DNA from 4 places in the Methylocaldum sp. RMAD-M genome. Region 2 is predicted to be linked to each of the others. Evidence: riboswitches for the same ligand, from Rfam matches in the RefSeq annotation. Region 2 holds a riboswitch; each other region holds the start of a gene.

Region 1 (3,806 bases), on a different contig from region 2:
AGCCGCGGCCCGCATGGGCGCCGGCATTCTGGAATGCGACGTGACCTTCACCAAGGATAAGGAATTGGTGTGTCGTCATGCGCAGAACGATCTTCACACGACTACGAATATCCTTGCCATCCCCGAGCTGGCCGCCAAGTGCACGAAGCCGTTCTCGCCGGCCACCTTCGATGCCAGCGGCAATCTCCTCACGCGCGCCACGGCGGAATGCCGCACCAGCGACATCACCCTGGCCGAGTTCAAAACCCTTCGCGGCAAGATGGATGCGTCAAACCCCCGCGCTAGAACCGTGGAGGAATATCTCGGCGGTACGGCGAATTTCCGCACGGACCTCTATGCCGGACCGACCAGCGGCACCCTGCTTACGCACAAGGAAAGCATCGAGCTTTTCAAGAAACTGGGCGTGAAGATGACTCCCGAACTGAAGAGCCCTAGCGTGGCCATGCCTTTCGACGGCTTTTCCCAGGAGGATTTCGCCCAGAAAATGATCGACGAGTATAAGGAAGCGCGCGTTTCCCCGAAAAAGGTCTTCCCTCAGTCTTTCAACATCGACGACGTGCTCTATTGGGTCCGCTACGAACCCGCCTTCGGCAAGCAGGCCGTGTATCTTGACGATGCCGAAACGGTCGCCGATCTGCCCGATGCTGCCACCTTGGCAAGCTATAAGACCATGGGCATCAATATCGTGGCGCCGCCGACGTTTGCTTTGTTGGACCTGGACGCCGGCGGCAACATCGTGCCCTCGGAATACGCCAGGAACGCCAAGGCCGCGGACCTGGATATCATCACCTGGACACTGGAGCGCTCCGGAATTCTCGCCGACGGTAATAATGGGTTCTATTTTCAGACCATCGATTCCGCCATCAAACGCGAGGGCGACGTAATGAAAGTGCTCGACGTGCTGGCGAAGGATGTGGGTATTCGTGGCGTCTTCGCCGACTGGGCCGCGACGGTGACCTATTACGCCAACTGCAAGGGATTGTAAGGGGCGCTGTAAACCCGATCACCGAGCGAGCGGGAGCGAGAAATCGAAGCCTCCGGCGGGGTTTTGTTGCGTGAGGTCCCAAGCCTGCATAGTTCATGAAAGGAGGGTGGGCGGAATCGAAAAGCCCTTAAAATTCAACTGCTGACATTGAATTTTTGAGGAGATTCCGCCGTGATCCATGGTACCGGACAACGTGAACTGTTCGCGCACGTGGCGCGCCGCCGGATCGGCTCATCCCGGACTTCGACGCCGCCGATGATCTCGCGGCTCCCTGGCGCCAAGCAGCACAAACCCACTTTGCCGCCACCGAGGACAAACAACGGGTGTCGGCTAGCTCTTGTTGGAAGCCCTGCGCCGGAGGGGGCTCGCCGGCGCCGAACTGGCTCGCGCGCAGTGTTCGAGCCCGAGGGTGAAGTTCCTCAAGAGTTGTCGCGGACTTTTAGCGACGCTGCGTCATGAGGATGATAATTGCAGCACTGGCCTCGGCCGTTCCGGCTGGCGGTCGGCTCGAGGAACCGGACCGGGATAAGCGCCGGCCCGGTTGTGACGTTCGGCCGCGCCGTCTGCTTCCGCAGTCAGCGAAGCAGATTTGCACCGAATCCTCGCCCATTCACCAAATGGGCTTGCCATGCGAGGCTCACGCAGCCAATTTGCTGGAACGGCGAGAGATGACGCTCATGCCGGCCAAGGCACTAGCGAGCAGCCAGAAGGCCGCTGGAACCGGTACCGCCGTCAGCGTGAGCGATCCATCCGCCTGGTAGAGAATGCTCGTCGATGTAACCGGTATGCCGCCGACGGAAGAGATGGCGGGAGGTGCGGTGGGGTTTCTGACGAACAGGGAGAACAACGACTGGCCGCCGCCGATGGTATCGGGATCGTATACCGCCGAATCATAGAAACTGGTGTTTCCGACGAAGGTAAATTCGCTCGAGGTTACGCCAAGACCGGAAGGAAACTGGGTGCTTACCGTGACGACCCCGGTTCCGCCCGTCACCGATCCCTTAAGAATATTGGTGCCGTCCGTGATGCCCGTGTCACCGGTTACGTCGCGATTGACGGCGCTGTCGAAAAACAGGTCCAGCGAGCCACTCAACACCTGGAAGTTGATGGTCCACAGCCCGTTGCCCAGATTCTGCGCGTTCGTGACTTGTGTTTGGAAAGCCGACTGGGTGGTCAACTCGTAAGAGACGTTCAGTTTGGGGTTGCTCACCGTGGAGGTGCCCAACTGATGGTTGGTGACGTAAGACTGGTACACGCCTGAATAGATGTCTCCCACCGTAATTTGGGAGGGATTGGCGATCGTGTCCGGTACGAGCAATGCCAGACCGCCGTCGCCCGCCGCGAAGTCGTAAGTATCGAAGGGACCGACCGCTTCGCCGGCCGAACCGCCCACGACGGTGTAGTCCGCGGTACCCACCCAGTTCGGCAAGGTTGCCGCACCGGCAGTACTTGAGAATCCGACGCCCGTCAAAGCGAGCGCCGAAATGATCTTACTTGGTTTCATCCGAATTACCTTTTCACTGTGTTGACGTTGAACTCACAGTGATGTCCGTGATTCTGCCCACAGGTGGTGAGCGGTGCCACGGTCCTCCCCATCACTCGGGAGGCGGCCCGGCGATCTCGACAAACGCGAGACCCGTGGCTTTCCGGCCCCGCCTCACGGCGGGTGTGGCTCTTCGGCAAACACGTTCAGCTGGTCCTACAGCTTGACGTGACCGGTAACCGACCTAAGCCTCCTTGCTCATTTTTTCGAAATACCCGGTCAAATTAAGCCGAGACTGTTACACGTCAGTTAATGATTGGTTAAATCTATGTAATCAATTTATGACAAATGACTCGTCGGAGACCGATTAGGTGGATTCTGTCCAGTCTCCCTCTCCATGAGCCAGTGAGCCAGGCTCAAAAAAGTGGACACCATCAATCGCGTAAATCCGGTGATTGGTGGTGGAACGAGATGGCGAAATTACCGAGACAGCCGTTCAAGGCCGAGCTTCGTGCGCAGGTGATGAGATGAGCCAGCGAGGGGAAACCATTCGTGCTGGAAGCGGCGCGGCGGCAGCGGATGGCGATAGACCGAAGGCACTCTGCCGATACGCCAGGTCGAATCGGCGGATCAGGTCCCGCTTGGTCCCCGGCCTTGGTTCGGAGCCTGATCACGTTTCCGCCAGCCGTACCGGCCCACGTCCACACGAAGAGCCGAGCGAATTGGGACGGGTTAGCTTTGGCAACGGCTGGGATCAAAGCCTATCTTCGTAGACTTAGAGCGTTTTCATCTCGCTCGTACGGCAAAACAGGCTTGGCGGACGTCGTTGGCGCCTTCGGCTCGGGTGAATGGATTCAAGCATTCGTAGGTCGGCAATCCTTTGCCGACAAACCCGTCGGCCCAACGGCTATCTTCGTAGACTGAGTGCGCCGATCGTACAACTTTTTCGGCATGCACTCCGCACCACCAGCCCCGAGATCCCGCTGGCGAACAGCCAAAAGGCGGCCGGTACGGGAACCGCGCTGGACTGAATGCTCAAGGACAGACCGGCATTGGCGGCGAGCGGCCCCGAGAGGCTGAAGAACAATCCTTGATTGGGTTCGGACGGATTGCCCAACACGCCCAAATCAATATTTCCGGCGTACAACGCCTGGAAATTGAGCGTCGCCAGAGTCAGTGTCTGATTAGCCGGAAGATTGGGGATGCCGGGGAAGGCCGATCCCGCCAAATCCAGTCCGAGCAGGCCGCTGTCATCGCTGAAGGACGGCGAATACGTGACGCCGGTGAACTGAGCGGCGGTACCGTTCAGCACCGTGTCGAATCCGAACGCCAGCAATT
Region 2 (3,806 bases):
GCCGCCTTCGAGAGGGCGGCGGCGCTTCAGGAAAAGCTGACCTACATGGAACCGCCCTACTGGTACTACCCGGTACGCCGTTCGGTAGGCGCGCTGCGGTTTCTCCAGGGCGATCTGGCGGGGGCGGAGCGGGAGCTCGATATTTCGCTCCGAGAAGCGCCGAATGACGCCTGGGCGCTCTGGGCACTGACCGAGGTGTATCGAAAGCAGGGCAAGGACAGCGCCGCAGCGGATGCGGAACGGCGATTGACCAAAACCCGTGCCGATAACGGCGAACCCATCGGGATGGACCGGCTTTGACCGCCCCATGGGCTGGCGGAATTCCAGTCGAAAAAATGCTTCGAAACGATGATGCCGTTCTATGAGGAAGATCTCGCCTATGTTCATCACGTCGGCTTCCCCGATCTGGTGGATGCCGCCGGCGATGAGTTGCTGGCGCTGTTCCGCGCCACGGGTCTCGATTCCGGCCTGATAATCGATCTGGGTTGCGGAAGCGGAACCTGGGCGAGGAAACTGCTGGAGCACGGATATTCGGTTTTGGGCGTCGATGTTTCCGCGCCGATGATCGAACTGGCCCGGCGTACAGCGCCCGAAGCACAGTTTCAAACCGCATCGCTGTACGATGTGGACTTCCGCCCTTGCGCCGCGGTCACGGCCCTGGGCGAAGCCCTGAACTATTGTGCCGACGGAGCGCCGTCGGAAGCGCGCCTTGACCGCTTGTTCCGGAACATCGCTTCCTGTCTGCCGAAAGGCGGCGTTTTCGCATTCGACATCCTTGTCCGCTCGGACGGCGAACCCATGCACTATCGCTCCTGGCGCAAAGGGCCGGATTGGGCGGTGTTGGTGGAAGTATCCGAACAGCCGCAAGAAAACCTGTTGATTCGGGACATTACCGTGTTCAGGAAAGGCGGCCACGGCTACCGCCGTTCCGAGGAGCGGCACCGGATCGGCGTTTTGGACGGCGCCCAAATCGAACGTCTTCTCGCCGGCGCCGGTTTCGAGGTGACCGTCTCACCCCATTACGGCCGCCATCCTCTGGCTCAACGACGCTTGGCATACATCGCCTACAAGAGATCGGATGAAGGACTGCGTCCTGAAGGATAGGCACGAGAACCGAAGAAACCAAGGTATCTTCAAGCACGCAGCGACCGTTTGTGCGGCCGGCAAATGATGCTGATTTGGCGGCCCAGACGAAGTCCAATAATCCATGGTCCGCTGAACGTAGTCCATAGATTACAAATATCGGGAAATATTCCCGCAAAAGCATGAATCTCGCAGTTTGTCCCGAATATCCCTGGTGTATTTGTCGATTGCCATCGAATAATTACGTTGTATGCCTTAAGCCTTGCGGGATTTCACAGGACAGACGATTAATGTCAAATAAGACAACAGATTATGATGATGTCATGCGCATTGAATTGTGGCATTTAACCTGCTCCCCACATAATGCGGTTTGTCGCGCATTGATATCCGCCATGGGCGCCCGGATACCTACGCATTAACGATACATTTGTTAATGCACTGATACTCGCTGCCTCTTTCCCGTGACATGCCTGTAAATTGGCATGTGTTCCCAGGTAAATTACGCTTTGCTTCCACCGTTCCCCGGTATTTTCAAATTACAGCTTGTTAGTCTCGGAATACCCCTGCTCACTGGCACGGTATCTGCTTTAGCAGCTTGACTTGCCCGATAAGAACGCCAGTTTTCGAGCCTTATTGTCATTGTCATTTCGGCGGTTCTTATCAGCGACGACTGGCGGTTGGGCGCATGCCTGTCCGTTGGCCCAGGATGATATCGGTCTCAGGGACGAGACGCCTTCGCCACCTCCGCCGCGAGGCGGACTCGGAAAGCCGCGGGTCTTGGTATTCAAGACGGCCGGGCCGCCTCTCCTGTGAGAGTTATTCAAGGGCTATGGATTTCTCGAGCCTGCCGCACAACCTCTCGATGTTTCAAATCACAGGAAAAAATCCATGCAAAAATTTGGGGTCAAGAAAATGCAGATCCGACAGACCATTCTCGCAGCGGCTGCCCTGATCATGGCCAATTCGGCCGATGCCGGTGTGTTGCACGGGGGAACTTTTAGCGTTACCTATGACAACCCGAACAACCTGTTGGAAGGACTAACCATCGGTCCTGGCGGGTTAACCGAATATTATGTCGCGAACTTCTTTCCCAAGGCGGTGGCCGATACTTACTCGACCATTGCGGATATCATAACGGTGCCCACCAACACCTACCCCGCGCCGTCAACGCTCGAATACGTCGTCAATCCCGCCGATCTGACCGGCACCGGAATTCCAACGGGCGCCGGCGGCCGCGCCAACAAGCCCACCACGTCGACCTGGGACGCCAGTCAGGATGCTTTGGTCGACTCGTCCGCCTTTATCGCCAACGGCCAGATCGGGTTGAACGGTGTCGTGATGACCCGTGGCAGTTTCACGGGTACATTGACGTCCGGAGATTACACCTTCGAATACAACGCGAATCGAAATGACGGCGTCAACAGCGGCTGGACCTTGTGGAACAACACGAGCTTCAGAACGTCCACTTACGATGCCCGCAACATCAGCGTTACCACCAATGGCGATGAATTGCTCATGACCGGGGAACTCTGGTGGTCACCCAATATGACCGCTTTCCTGTTCGGCGGCGACGGCTCGAACTCCGCCGGTAAAGCCGCTACCTTCACTCTGGTTTCGCCTGCCGTGGTTCCGGTGCCGGCAGCGGTCTGGCTGTTCGGCAGCGGCTTGTTAAGCCTGCTGGCCGGCGCCCGCCGAAAGTCGGTCCAGGCGGCTTTATCCGCTTGATCGCCGAATAGAGGCCGTCGACCCGGGCTGCCGAGCCGCCCGGGGAGCCGTCTATCGCGTTTATCCGGCCAATCGGCCGGATAAACGCTCCCACCTTCGACCTGTTACGGACTTATCCTCATGACTACACGCCACCGACTCTCGCGATTCGGCAAAACTCTTGCACCCTGTTTGACATTTCTAGCCGCATGGTTGGCATTCCTTCCGGCAACGGCGACCGCCGCCACCGTTTCCGGCGGCGCATTGATCATGAACCTGGACCGGGATGCGCTGGCCGCCGCTGTCTCCTTGGACGCGACCGATGCGCCTTCCATATATCTGGAGGAATTTTTCGATGCACAAGCCGCGGCGGTGCGCAACAACGCGCAAATTTTGGAAGATCATATTGTGCCGGGCGTCGGCGAAATCCCGGCCACGGGTCTCGAATTCGCCGTCAACGGCGCTACCGTCGACGTCCCGGTCGGCCGGAGAACCAAGCCGACCACGTTGACGTTCGATCCGGGCGATTTCGCGGGCAGCGTCACCGGCGCGATCGGTCTTGGCGGCGTCAGCCGTTTCCGGATCGATACCGGATCGCCGAGCAACCGCATCGTCTCCGGAGACTACACGTTGGAATTCGATGCGGCCAACATCGATGCCGATACCGGCCAATCGGGCTGGACGCTCTATAACCATTATTCTTTCCGATCGGAATCCTTCAACTTGTTCAACGTGGCGATGGGGCTCGACCCGAATTCGTTCACCCTGTCGGGCGAACTCGGGGTGGGGCCGGGATGGGAGCATTTTGGCGGCACCGTGGGCGCGATCGTCGGCGATTTCAGTTTTCAAACCACCGTCGTACCGGTTCCGGCCGCGGTGTGGCTGTTCGTATCGGGTCTCGCCGGATTCGGCCTGTTCGGCAGATCCCGGAGTTACCGCGCATGATACGGTCCGGTTTACGCAATCCACATCCGGGACGGCATGCCGCGGTGTGGTCCGGATGGATACTGGCGTTCGCA
Region 3 (3,806 bases), on a different contig from region 2:
AGGTTCTGACAAAGTGCTCGGTGACATATCGGTTCCAACTACGCCTCCTCCTCCACCGCCCGATATAACCGTTCCAGAGCCGAGCATCTTATCACTCTTGGGAGCCGGTCTGCTTGGTCTAGGCTTTAGGAATTGGAGAAGAAAAAAGGCATAGCTCTGAAAAGATCACAAAGACTTCTGATCAGGCAAACTAAAAAGCCGTCCCATTGGGACGGCTTTTTCTTTGAGGTTTGCTGAAGAATATCCGTTTTTTTGGCAGAAACCTTTTCTGTCAACCCCTAGGCAATCCTGCAATTCCTTTTCATTTGTAAATCTGAATCGACGTTTGATTGGTGTTACCCGCCGCATCGGTGCCAGTCAGCGTGATCGTGTGCGTGCCCTTCGCGATGCTGCGGGTGTTCCAGTTATAGGAGATCGAGCCGCCGCTGGTTGAAGCTCGCACGGCGCCGTCGATGGCCAGCTTCAGCCCCTGCAATTTGACGTTATCGCTGCCAGTGCCGGTAATTTTTGTCGAGTTACCGACCTTCACGCCATTGGAGGGGCTGGTGATTTTAACCGTGGGCGGAGTTGTGTCGACGCTGTTAGCCGAGGTGGTCGCCGAGGCGGTATTGGAGAAGGCGGAGTTGCCGACGCTGTTGTAGGCGTAGACACGGTAAGAATAAGTGGTGCTGGCGCTGAGGCCAGTATTGGTGAAACTCGTGACGTTGCTGCCGAGCGAAGCGACTTCGCTCCAATTGACGCCATCCAGCGAGCGCTGCACCTTGAATCCGGTTTCGTCGCTAGACTTATCCGTCCACGTCAAGGCGATACTGCTGGATGATTGAGTAGTCGCCGCCAAACTTGTGGGGGCAGTCGGAACCGTGGGCGTCGTGGTGGTCGTGGTCGAGGACCGGAAACTGGCGACGGTGGCGCTGGTGCCATTCATGGAACGGGCGGTGTCCTGGTAGTTCGCCACCCCGGTCGGCTGGCCATTGTAATAAACGTTAGGATTAGAAAAGTGCGAGATTCGTGGCGAACTGCAACTGTAGGACATGACATCGTGGAACACGCCGCAGATCCGGTAACCATAAGAGTAGGGGTACACGCCGGCGTAGGCGGAATTGTCCGGGTCGTGCATGTTGCCCTGATTGTGGCCCAATTCATGCGCCAGGGTATCGTTGCCGAGGCAGTTGTATTTGGAATCGTCATGCACGACGGCGAACGCATACGGAGCGAACCAGGAACCCAGGCTATTCATCACGTAGGCGATGCCGCAGTAGTTGCTTTCAGCGGTTATAAGCGCCACCTGATCGGCGCCGTACTGGTTGCGTAAGGAGTGTACCTCATCCATTTTGCCATCGCTGGTGCCGGTGACATCCGACAAGCTGGTCGACATGTTGCCCGTCTCGGTATAGCTGACTTCGGCCATTTTTACCAAGTTCAACTGCATGTCCACCTGACTGTTCAGGTAGGCCTGATTGGCCTTGGTAACGGCGTTAATAATCTTGGCTTCTATGCCCGAGACGCCGCCAGCATTCACGCGGGCCTGAGGCGTGTAGACCACCAGCAGATCGATGACTTGGCCGGTGCTGGCGGCTGCGGTGGACGGGCTAGTCGAGGATGTCGTTGTACCGGCCAATTCACCGGCGGCATTAATATCCGGCGCGAGGGGTTCCGAATGCGGAGCGGTCTTGTTGGGATCGATCTGGCGGACGGCATGCGTTTTATTGCCGGCGTAGGCGATCTCGAACATTCTGCCGTCGTCCATCACGACGGTTCCGAACATCGCCTGCCCCCGAACGGCGAGGATCACCTCGCTGCTGCCTTCTTGCCCTTCGATATGACCGACCCAGGACAAACGGCCGTCGATGTCTTCGATACGATCGCGGATGGCGGTAACCGTGGTGTCGTTGAGCAGTTCGAGGGTGAGCGTATCGGCCTTCACCGCGTTGAAGTCGATGGCTACGCCCCGGCTGCGGCCCTTGATGGCTTTGATCTGCGCCTTGGCCTGCGTGGGCAGGGTCAGATTCGTGTCGCTGAATAAGCGCTGCGGCGGCGCCGCATGGACGACACCCACAATAGACGTTAAGGCTGCAAATACGCCAGCCAGTCCGAGGATATTTTTGCGGCGCGCAGCGGTGAACTTAGAATGCTGAGTCTTGTTGCTCACGTTGTGGTCCCCTAAGAGTCGAGTTGACGGCGATGGTCTCTGGGAACCCGCGGGGATGAGACAAACCAAAGCAACCTTTGGCTTGAGCTGGCAATCCCGCTGTCATAGGAGCCTGGCTCCCGTAGACCGGTAACTTTGCGCCACCACCTTTCGATGGTTTTGCCTTTTTCAGATCAAGCGGCATTAGGTCAGCGGCTCGATTTTTCTGTAGAAATAAGATTGGTCTAAATCTAGGGAATTTGTGTGATTGAGTCGGCAAAAAAGTGTTGTAGATTGTTTCATGTAGGCATTGATTGTTGTTTTTTATCAGTGGCCGTAATCGTTCGCCGGGTGGCTCCTCACCTTCGGATAAACGATGCATTGCTGCCCGTACCCCCCTTGGCACAGGTTAAGCGAATCGCAGCTTCTTTTGAGTTTGTAGCGTTGCTACGACACCGGAGTGGCTGACACGTCAAACGTTATCCGGTGCCATGGCGGTTTAGCACGCCGTATGCCAATCCGATGTTCGTTGGTGATCGGTCTGGCGAATCCTTGAATCTCTTGTATGCAGAGCAGGACTTGAGTCAGAAAATGACCGGTTCCATGGAGTGGCCGGGCAAAACATGTCTCCATTTGGCAACAGCCATGCGGCATGTGTCACTGGCCATTTCCAGGAAAAAACGAGAAAAACGCGTTATCCAGCGGCGATTTGTCCGATTATTCCGGCTGGCGACACTAGGAAGATCGTCTTGGAATGGCTAAGAGCGGAGCGGTTTGCAGTCCTGACTCGATTCACCCGAACTGTCATACGGGCACCCTTTGATGGATACGTATGATAGTTCGGGCTTAGAGCGTTTTTATCTCGCTCGTACGGCAAAACAGGCTTGGCCGAAGTCGTTGGCGCCTTCGGCTCGGGTGGATGGATTCAAGCATTCGTAGGTCGGCAATCCCTTCCCAATCGCAAACGGTCGCTTTGGTCGCGACCCTTCCGACGAAGACGCTCGACCGGGACATGGTGTCGGGAAGGGGGGCTTCGGCGCTCCAATCGCAAACGGTCATCCCAGGAGCGCTGGGATGACCCTTCCAATCGCAAACGGCCTGGCCGGGAGCGCCGGCCACGCCCTTCCCGAAGACGCCGTTTGCGATTGGAAGGGTCGCGACCAAAGCGACCGTTTGCGATTGGAAGGGATTCCCGACCTACTCGCGAGTGCCCGTACAGTAGGTATGAAAATGCCCTAAGTACATTCCGCAAATATTTGCGGAATCTCGACAGATTGGCGGGGTTGTCCTGCAGGTTGCCTATGCCGCAAGACTTCCCTGAATGTACTTAGATAACGAATTTTTGCCTCAGTGGCAGATTCCAGCCGGTGCTACTCGATCAAGATCAGATAAAGCGTAACGCTACGATATTCGACATTCGATCAAATGCGGCGACCAAAGCGATATCGCCGACGCTCATTATCGGCGTCGTTGTCGGTCCTTCCCGTAACGCCATTGACAACCGACGCTGTTGCCGTTGTCACGACTTCACTGGGGCTGGACTCGGCTATGCCGTTATAGGCCGATACGCGATACGAGTACTCGCTGTTCGGGTTGAGTCCTGTGTCTGAGAAACTGGTGATGTCGGAGCCGAGTAACGCTACCTCTTCCCAGTTGACTCCATCGCGGGAGCGCTCCA
Region 4 (3,806 bases), on a different contig from region 2:
GATCCCTGCCAGCCGATTCCTTGCGAATCCGTGTGTATCGCGTCTTTTTATGAGCCCCCTAAGCGGCGGACCCGGCCTTTGCTGAAACAATAAATATGCCACTAAATAATCATTGCTAATCAAACAGATAAATCGCATGCAAACGCCACCGACGTGGCAAATCACGCAGTCTCATGGGTGATTCCACACAAAAGTTCCCCGCTTAGAGCGCGGAAAGGAAGGCGTGTACATACGTCGAGGTCTTGTTTCAGGCGGGAACGGCCATGACGTTCTTGCGGCGCTGTCCCAGCGTGACCAAACTCGCGAGGGCGCTGCCGAACAGCCAAACCGCCGCGGGGACCGGAACCGGTGCGGTGCTGATATTCAAGCTGTACTCCGCGATGTTCTGACTCCAGTTCCCCACGCCGGCGCCGCCCAGGTAGATGGAATAAACCTGACCGGCCAGGGCCAGAAAGGTCAAACCGTCTACACCGTCGACGGTGCCATCGTGAGTCAAGTAGCTCAGTCCTACGGTGCCGAACGGGTTATCGGCTTCGTAAGGTTTCGCGGGTGTGCATCCGGGGCAGTTCCAGGAGCCGTGATGAGAGTAACTGCCAGTACCGGAGTCCATGCCGGTGAAGACGGTGATGCCAAAGTTCTGAATGTCGTAGCCGGTTCCCGTAACCACCACGGGATTCAGTGTTACCCACATAGTTTCTTCGGCCTTGATCAAGCCAATATCGGTCTGATGTCTCCAGCCGGTCGGCCCGTTGGCTGTCGGAACTCCGCTGCCATTGACGCCTGCGTCCTGCCAGGCCCCGGCGCCGGTATCGATTTCCGCGGCGAAGCCGTAACGCGTTACTGCATCTGCTTTCGAGATTTCGAGCGTGTTGCCCGCCGAGTGAAGCTCGGCCGCCCAGTTCAGATGAGACGTACCGGCATAGCCGAAAGGCAGCGTGGTGGCACTGGCGGTTCCGACCCAACCCGGCGATACCGTCGGATAGGTCGGATTGCCTATACCCCCATAGTTCCAGCCGTCGGTGGCGGACAGCTCAGTGGTGGTGAAGGTGTTGTACATCGTATGCGCCTGGGCGCCGGAAACGGCGCCTACGGACAAGACGGTACCGGCGAGGGCCATGGCCACCGCTTTGGTCAGTTTGTTTTTGTTGTTGGACATAGGAAATTACCTCGTGCTGTTCTATGGAGTTGGTCTTTGTTTTCACATAGGCAGCGATGTCCGCAGCGCTCCCGTCAAAAGCGGAAGGCGCTCCGATCTCCCCATCACCGAGGGAGGCGGCCCGGCCGTCTTGGGATCAAACTCACAAGACCCGTGGCTTTCCGAACCCGCCTCGCGGCGGGAGTGGCAGGTGCAAAAGGGACTCCGCCCTGCTACGGTCTACGCTCCCCTTCCCCGGCAATGGTTTTCGGGTTTTCCGTAGCACAAAGCGCGTTCGAACCGGAATTCGGTCGAACCGGCCGATACCCCAAGAGCAATAAGCGCGCCTGAGGTAAACCGTTGATATAGCATTTTCCGAATCGGTGTAAGGGATTCGGATATGTAGGTCGGCAATCCCTTGCCGACGTATCGGCTCGGCGAAGGGCTTTGTCGGCAAGGGATTGCCGACCTACGTTCTTCCCTCCTGGAACGAATCCGTACACCGGGATGGAAAACGCTCTATAACGCTATTTCCATGACGGAAACGACGGAAGCTGCTGGATATCCCGCATTTTTATTACGGGTATTCCAGCATGTGGCGACCCAAATCATCCGGAGGGTCAGTCAGCCAGCTCTTTCACTACACCGTTTCAAAGCGGCGATCGGCTGAGGCCGAGGCGATGAAACGGCCGGATATCGCCGACACCGGCGCATGCCACATGGTGCGCCCAGCCTCGAAGGCAAGCTCGACCGCCTTGTCCCGCATCATGCGGCGACGGCCTTGTGTCTGTGCCGCCCGACGAATCCCATCCCGGCCAAAGCACTGCCGAACAGCCAAATGGCGGCCGGTATCGGAACCGGAGAAGACGTGATGTTCAAGACGTAAAGATCCTTGTTTTGATTCCAATTGGCTCCGCCGCTACCGCCCAGATAAATGGAATAAATCTGACCGGCCTCCGCCAGGAAGGTCAGACCGTTGACCCCGTCGACGGTTGAATCGTGGGTCAAATAAGTTACGCCGGTGGTGCCGAACGGATCGCTCGCGGTGAAATCTAAGCCTTGAATCGGGCTATTCCATGCCTGATGGTTCTCATAGCCGGTACCGGTGTCCATACCGGTAAATACCGTAATCCCGAAGTTGGCAATTTCCGAATTGACGGCGGAGAGATTCAGCGTGACATAAGCATCGCTGTGCGACATCAACAACCCGATATCGGTGGTGTGCGACCAGCCCTGAGGGGTTGCTCCCGCGTCGAGCCAGGCGCCTCTAGCTGTATCGATATCCGCTGCAACGCCATATCTCGCTTGCGCATCTGCCCTGGAAATTTCCAGCGAATCACCCGCGTTATGGAGTTCGGCCGCCCAGTTCAACGCCGAAGAACCGGTGTAACCGAACGGCAGCGTCGTCGGGCTAGCGGTTCCGACCCAACCCGGCGATACCGTCGGATAGGTCGGATTGTTTATACCGCCATAGACCCAGCCGTCGGTTCCCCCATCGGTAGCGGGCGTTCCGGCGTTGTAGGTGTTGTACATCGTGTGTGCCGATGCCTCGGCAACAACCCCTAAAGAAAGGGCCGAGCCGGCAACCGCCATTGCGATCGCCCTGGCCAATCTGGTTTGTTTCATATGAATCCCTGCAAGTTGGAAGTTGAGATACCACGCCGTTAACCCGCATTGCTCATACCCCTTCGCTTCAGCCGTTCGCGCCGCAAAACGGTGTAATTCCAAATCCCTTCCAATCCGGAATTGATTTTCGAAGGGTGGCCGTAACCTACCCTACGCAACGTTCATTCGCATGCCGAATGGAGTAAGAAGTGCAAGCTAAGCGCAACCGATACTTAACAAGTGTCGTGCCAGTGTCCAAATCGAGGCACTACGGTGCTTCCAAGGCTTTACAAATAGGCCGGAATCCGGGAAATGAGGTATATGCCCCAGCATTCAGCGGCATATCGCGCATGAGGAGGAAGTCGGGCGAGGGGGGAGCCGATTGCAATGATGCGGCCTCGTTACGTCGGGAATCCTTTCCCGACGTAACGGGTTGACAGCCAAGCGAAGTCGGCAAAGGATTGCCGACCCACGAATAATTCCATTCGGCATGCGAATGAACATTCATCGTAGGATGGGTAGAGCGAAGCGAAACCCATCGATGGTGGGATAGCCCCTCGGCTCAGCGTAACCCACCGACCCTTCGACTTGGCTCAGGACAGGTCCGAGGCCGCTCGGTGGGTTACGGCCTTGCGGCCTCACCCACCCTACGAAAATCAATTCCGGATTGAACGCGATTTGGAATAAGCTGCCGATTCCGCCAGAGAGCCGCCCACGTTGCCCTCGACGTCGATCCAGAGATGCGGCAAGCCCATGGCGTCCAGCCAGGCCGGACCGTTTTCCTCCTTGAGCATGGCGATGGTCGAAGCGCTGCCGGCGACCACGCAGAAGTCCCCCACCACGCTGACGGCGGCGAGATGGCGTACCGGCCAGCCGCTTTTGGGATTCAGCACATGACCGTATCGGATACCGTCCACGACGATGCAGCGTTCGTAGTCCCCGCTGCTCGCGACCGCGCCTTCGCGCAACGCCAGGGTCTTGATCATCGAGCCTTTTTGGCGCGGGTGAGAAATTCCGACTCGCCACGGACTACCATCCGCCCGCGAGCCGATCAACTTGATGTCGC

What was found. Region 2 has a riboswitch for cyclic di-GMP ahead of JOD69_RS00680 (hypothetical protein). Riboswitches for the same ligand answer to the same signal wherever they lie in the genome.
Positions count from the first base shown of each region.
Region 1: another riboswitch for cyclic di-GMP. It lies ahead of pepA (flocculation-associated PEP-CTERM protein PepA); the one in region 2 lies ahead of JOD69_RS00680 (hypothetical protein).
Region 3: another riboswitch for cyclic di-GMP. It lies ahead of JOD69_RS19460 (reprolysin-like metallopeptidase); the one in region 2 lies ahead of JOD69_RS00680 (hypothetical protein).
Region 4: another riboswitch for cyclic di-GMP. It lies ahead of JOD69_RS20345 (VPLPA-CTERM sorting domain-containing protein); the one in region 2 lies ahead of JOD69_RS00680 (hypothetical protein).

Region 1 covers NZ_JAFIBZ010000033.1:40,835-44,640, forward strand. Annotated here, with positions in the region: gene JOD69_RS21190 (glycerophosphodiester phosphodiesterase family protein) at 1-985, shown strand, start outside; gene pepA (flocculation-associated PEP-CTERM protein PepA) at 1,623-2,489, opposite strand; cyclic di-GMP riboswitch class I at 2,588-2,668, opposite strand; gene JOD69_RS21200 (hypothetical protein) at 3,376-3,806, opposite strand, start outside.
Region 2 covers NZ_JAFIBZ010000001.1:157,422-161,227, reverse strand. Annotated here, with positions in the region: gene JOD69_RS00690 (hypothetical protein) at 1-300, shown strand, start outside; gene JOD69_RS00685 (class I SAM-dependent methyltransferase) at 349-1,104, shown strand; cyclic di-GMP riboswitch class I at 1,811-1,889, shown strand; gene JOD69_RS00680 (hypothetical protein) at 1,972-2,808, shown strand; gene JOD69_RS00675 (VPLPA-CTERM sorting domain-containing protein) at 2,929-3,732, shown strand; gene JOD69_RS00670 (sialidase family protein) at 3,729-3,806, shown strand, end outside.
Region 3 covers NZ_JAFIBZ010000026.1:68,791-72,596, reverse strand. Annotated here, with positions in the region: gene JOD69_RS19465 (cistern family PEP-CTERM protein) at 1-154, shown strand, start outside; gene JOD69_RS19460 (reprolysin-like metallopeptidase) at 302-2,149, opposite strand; cyclic di-GMP riboswitch class I at 2,236-2,323, opposite strand; gene JOD69_RS19455 (M12 family metallo-peptidase) at 3,550-3,806, opposite strand, start outside.
Region 4 covers NZ_JAFIBZ010000029.1:54,249-58,054, forward strand. Annotated here, with positions in the region: gene JOD69_RS20345 (VPLPA-CTERM sorting domain-containing protein) at 248-1,156, opposite strand; cyclic di-GMP riboswitch class I at 1,269-1,354, opposite strand; gene JOD69_RS25150 (hypothetical protein) at 1,776-1,904, opposite strand; gene JOD69_RS20350 (VPLPA-CTERM sorting domain-containing protein) at 1,901-2,761, opposite strand; gene JOD69_RS20355 (FAD:protein FMN transferase) at 3,397-3,806, opposite strand, start outside.